2 regions of the Rhizobium sp. AN73 genome follow, and region 1 is predicted to be linked to the other one. Evidence: predicted binding sites of a transcription regulator. Region 1 holds the regulator's gene; the other holds the start of a gene.
What was found. Region 1 encodes LexA, which represses DNA repair genes until DNA is damaged. Its sites were predicted from a motif close to TGTTCNNNNTGTGTTCNG; they were not measured.
Positions count from the first base shown of each region.

Region 2: a site for LexA is predicted at 1,144-1,161, ahead of recA (recombinase RecA). Genes of this name have one in related genera too.

Region 1 covers NZ_JARWME010000002.1:1,220,292-1,222,494, reverse strand. Annotated here, with positions in the region: gene lexA (transcriptional repressor LexA) at 416-1,138, opposite strand; gene RBH10_RS15995 (VOC family protein) at 1,350-2,203, shown strand, end outside.
Region 2 covers NZ_JARWME010000002.1:717,724-719,926, forward strand. Annotated here, with positions in the region: gene RBH10_RS13485 (carbohydrate kinase family protein) at 32-973, opposite strand; gene recA (recombinase RecA) at 1,220-2,203, shown strand, end outside.

The DNA.
Region 1 (2,203 bases):
AGCGTTCACGGAATATCGAAAATATTCCATGGCACCCATAAGCGCTGTTGATGAGTGGTAAAACGGAGTACGGAGAGCTGCATCCTGCGATATGTCACCAGCGGGTGGCAATGAAGAACTCAGCGCACGACGAGATTGAACAGATTCGCGCAGCCTTGCCCAAAGCCCCTCGATCGTTCCCGCGCCGATGGCACCAGAAGCATGTTTGCCGTTGCGCTTACCGCGAAACAGAAACATTGAGGCGAAAGCCGCATCTGAATTTTACGGGGCACGGTAAGCCGATCCGCCGGGTGACACACATCTTCCGTATACCAGCAGACCGTGCCTCATTCGGCACCAGCCACACCCACTTGCACGAGTGTCATCTTCACAATGACACCCGTTACAAAAAGGGGTGACGGCCGGTTCCATTGGATCAATGGTAACGGCGGATCAGCCCCACCAGTTTACCCTGGATTTTCACCCGGTCCGGTCCGAAGATGCGGGTCTCATAGGCGGGGTTTGCTGCCTCGAGTGCAATGGACGCGCCCTTGCGGCGGAAACGCTTCAGCGTCGCTTCCTCGTCATCCACCAACGCCACGACGATATCGCCGGGATTGGCGGTGCTGCCATTGCGGATGATGACGGTGTCGCCGTCGAAAATGCCGGCCTCGATCATCGAATCGCCCTTGACCTCAAGAGCGTAATGTTCACCCGTGCCGAGCATGTCCACCGGAACGGCCACATCATGGGTGTTGTTCTGGATGGCGGAAATCGGCACACCGGCGGCAATGCGGCCCATGACAGGCACGGTGACGGCCCCGACGAGATCGTTGGCCGGCGTCTTGGGGGCAGGGGCCGCTTCCGGCGCCTTGGGCTTGCCAAGGCTGCCTTCGATGACGCTCGGCGAAAAGCCGCGCTGCGGCCTTGCGCCCGGCGTATAGGCCTCAGGCAGCTTGATGACTTCCAGCGCTCGCGCTCTGTTAGGTAGCCGGCGAATGAATCCACGCTCTTCGAGCGCAGTAATCAGCCGGTGGATGCCGGATTTGGAGGCAAGATCGAGTGCGTCCTTCATTTCATCGAAGGAGGGCGGCACGCCGGACTCTTTCATTCGTTCATGAATGAAGAGAAGCAATTCCTGCTGTTTGCGCGTGAGCATGAGGAAAACACCCTTTAGAATCGTCGTGGAAGTCGCGAAACAAATACAGAACGGACACTATATGTTCCATATGTGTTCCGCAATCCCCTAAAATTTCGTGAAGCTGCTATCTGTTGTTTTGATGATTTGCTTCTTTGCGCCTGATTGTGCTTTTCTGCGGTCCAAATCGTTCAGGCATGCCCGGACGGAGCGCCAGCGCAGGAAGCAGGTCATGATGAAATCCCATAACGTCGATCATCTCGTTCTGCCGGTACAGGATATCGGCGTTGCCGTGAAACGTCTTGCCAGCCTTGGATTTACGGTCGCACCGGAGGCTCTTCATCCCTTCGGCACGCAAAATGCCTGCGTTTTTTTCACCGACGGCACCTATCTGGAGCCGCTCTCAGTTGCTGATCCGGCTAAGTATACTGCCTCAGTGGACAAGGGAGATGTGTTCACCGGCAGGGATCGGGCTTTCCGGCAGCGCGACGGGCAGGAGGGTTTTTCTGCCCTCGTCGCCAGAACCGAAGACGCACTTGCCGACCATGACAGGTTCCTGACCTCTGGCGTGTCGGCGGGCGATGTATTCCAGTTTTCGCGGCCGGTGCGGATGCCTGACGGGTCGCAAAGCGAGGCGGCGTTCCGGCTGGCTTTCGCGGCAATCGGGGCTGCGGCGGATTTCTTCCTGTTCAGTTGCCAACGGCTGCAAGCATTGCCGGGCGATCGCACGGCGCTGGAGCGCCATGCCAACGGGGTCTCCGGACTTAGCGAAATTGTCCTGTTTTCCGGCGATGTTCCGAACGCGGCGCGCCTGATCGAAACGGTCTTTGGCTGTGAAGGCAATGTGTCTCCGAATGGTGATATGGTTTTCGCAACCGGCAACGCCCGTATCAGACTGACCGAAAAGCCGGCCTTCAGCGGACACGCCCTGAATACTCCGGATAGGGGCGACGGCGGATTGTGCGGTGCGGGCATCGTCTTTCTGTCATACGATCTTGCCGTGACAGAGGCTGCGCTTGCTGCTAATGGCGTGTCCTGCGCAAAAGCGGGCGGCCGTCTGGTGGTGCCTGCGGCACCCGGTCAGGG
Region 2 (2,203 bases), 500 kb from region 1:
TCTTTTTGTTCCAGACTATAAAAAAACGGGTTCATGCCAGCATTTCGGCTTCGGGGACAAGCCCCAACATGGTCTCGACACTGTCTTTTGACAGGTCTTGGGCAGTGGCGAAAGGCGATTGCACGGTGATGGCGGCCGCCGCGGCACCCAGTCGCAGCGCTTCGGCGATGGTTTTGCCCTCTGTGATTGCTGCAAGATAACCGGAGGCCATGGCGTCTCCCGCACCCGTCACGTCTTTCACATCATGGATGAGGGGCGGGTGGAGGCTTGCAGTTTGCGTCGCATTGAAGGCCACCACCTCGCTTGCGCCCCGGGTAATGACGCCGCCGGCAAGGCCGGCCTTGCGCAGGATGTCCGGCCAGTCGCGGACATTTGCCGTCGTTTGCCCGGTCAGGGCGCGCGCCTCCGCTTCGTTCATGAAGAGCATATCGATATCGGCGAGCGCTCCCTTCAGCTTCACCGCCTTGGCGGGTGAAATGGCGATGGCAGCGAGCGGCTTTTTGCAGGCGCGGGCAATGAGGCCGATTGCCTTCAGCGTATCCTCCGGCAGATTTGCGTCGCAAAGCAGAAGGTCGCTTGCGGTAATCGCATCGCGCACCGCGCGCACCTTAAGGCGGCGCGGCGAAAACAGCTTGTAAAGGTCCATATCCGCAAGCGCGATGACCAGATTGCCGTCGCGCTCCAGAATGGCGGTGTAGCTCGGCGTGCGGCGATCGAGGAAAACGAAGGGCGTATCTTCCACGCCCGCCTGCCTTGCGGCCTCCGCCACAGCCTCGCCGGTCACATCGCCGCCGCGCGGCGCGATGATACGGACAGCAAAGCCAAGCCGGGAGAGATTGCGCGCCGCGTTGAAACCGCCGCCGCCAGCCTCTTCCATCCAGGAGCCGGGATTGCTGGCGCCAGGCGCCGTCTCAGTCTCGATCATGCCGCGTCTGTCGATATGCGCGCCGCCCAGAACGAGTATTTTCTTCACGCTTGCGTTTCCCTCTTTCGCGGATGGAAAGGGTGGACGATTCGTCCGAACCTTTTGTTTTTCCACCTTCGCATCCGGTCCGCGGCGATAGGCCTGACACGGAAAAACGAAAGCAGAACAAACGACTTATCGCTATTTGTTTTCAATATGCTGGCTGCGCCTTGCGAGATGAGAACAAATAGAGTACATCCTATTTCCATATTGCTTCGTTGCCTGTGTGGCTTCAATAACCTAAAGGTGGATCGGATGGCACAAAATTCTTTGCGTCTCGTAGAGGATAAATCGGTGGATAAAAGCAAGGCACTGGAAGCGGCGCTCTCCCAGATCGAACGGTCGTTCGGCAAGGGATCGATCATGAAGCTCGGTTCCAATGAAAATGTGGTTGAAGTAGAGACCATTTCGACGGGTTCGCTCAGCCTGGATATTGCGCTCGGTATCGGCGGCCTGCCGAAGGGGCGTATCGTTGAGATTTACGGTCCGGAAAGCTCCGGTAAGACGACGCTTGCGTTGCAGACGATCGCGGAAGCCCAGAAGAAGGGCGGCATCTGCGCCTTCGTGGATGCCGAGCACGCGCTCGATCCGGTCTATGCCCGCAAGCTTGGCGTGGATTTGCAGAACCTCCTGATCTCACAGCCGGATACCGGCGAACAGGCGCTGGAAATCACCGATACGCTGGTGCGCTCCGGTGCCGTCGACATTCTGGTCGTGGACTCGGTTGCGGCGCTGACGCCGCGTGCCGAAATCGAAGGCGAGATGGGCGACAGCCTGCCGGGCCTTCAGGCACGTCTGATGAGCCAGGCGCTGCGCAAGCTGACCGCCTCGATCTCCAAGTCGAAGTGCATGGTGATCTTCATCAACCAGATCCGCATGAAGATCGGCGTCATGTTCGGTTCGCCGGAAACGACGACGGGTGGTAACGCGCTGAAGTTCTACGCCTCGGTACGTCTCGACATCCGCCGCATCGGCGCCGTCAAGGAGCGCGAAGAGGTTGTTGGCAACCAGACACGCGTCAAGGTCGTCAAGAACAAGATGGCACCGCCCTTCAAGCAGGTGGAATTCGACATCATGTATGGCGAAGGTGTTTCCAAGACCGGCGAGCTTGTCGATCTCGGCGTGAAGGCCGGTATCGTCGAGAAATCCGGCGCATGGTTCTCCTATAACAGCCAGCGTCTGGGGCAGGGGCGTGAAAACGCCAAGACCTTCCTGCGCGACAATCCGGAAATGGCAAAC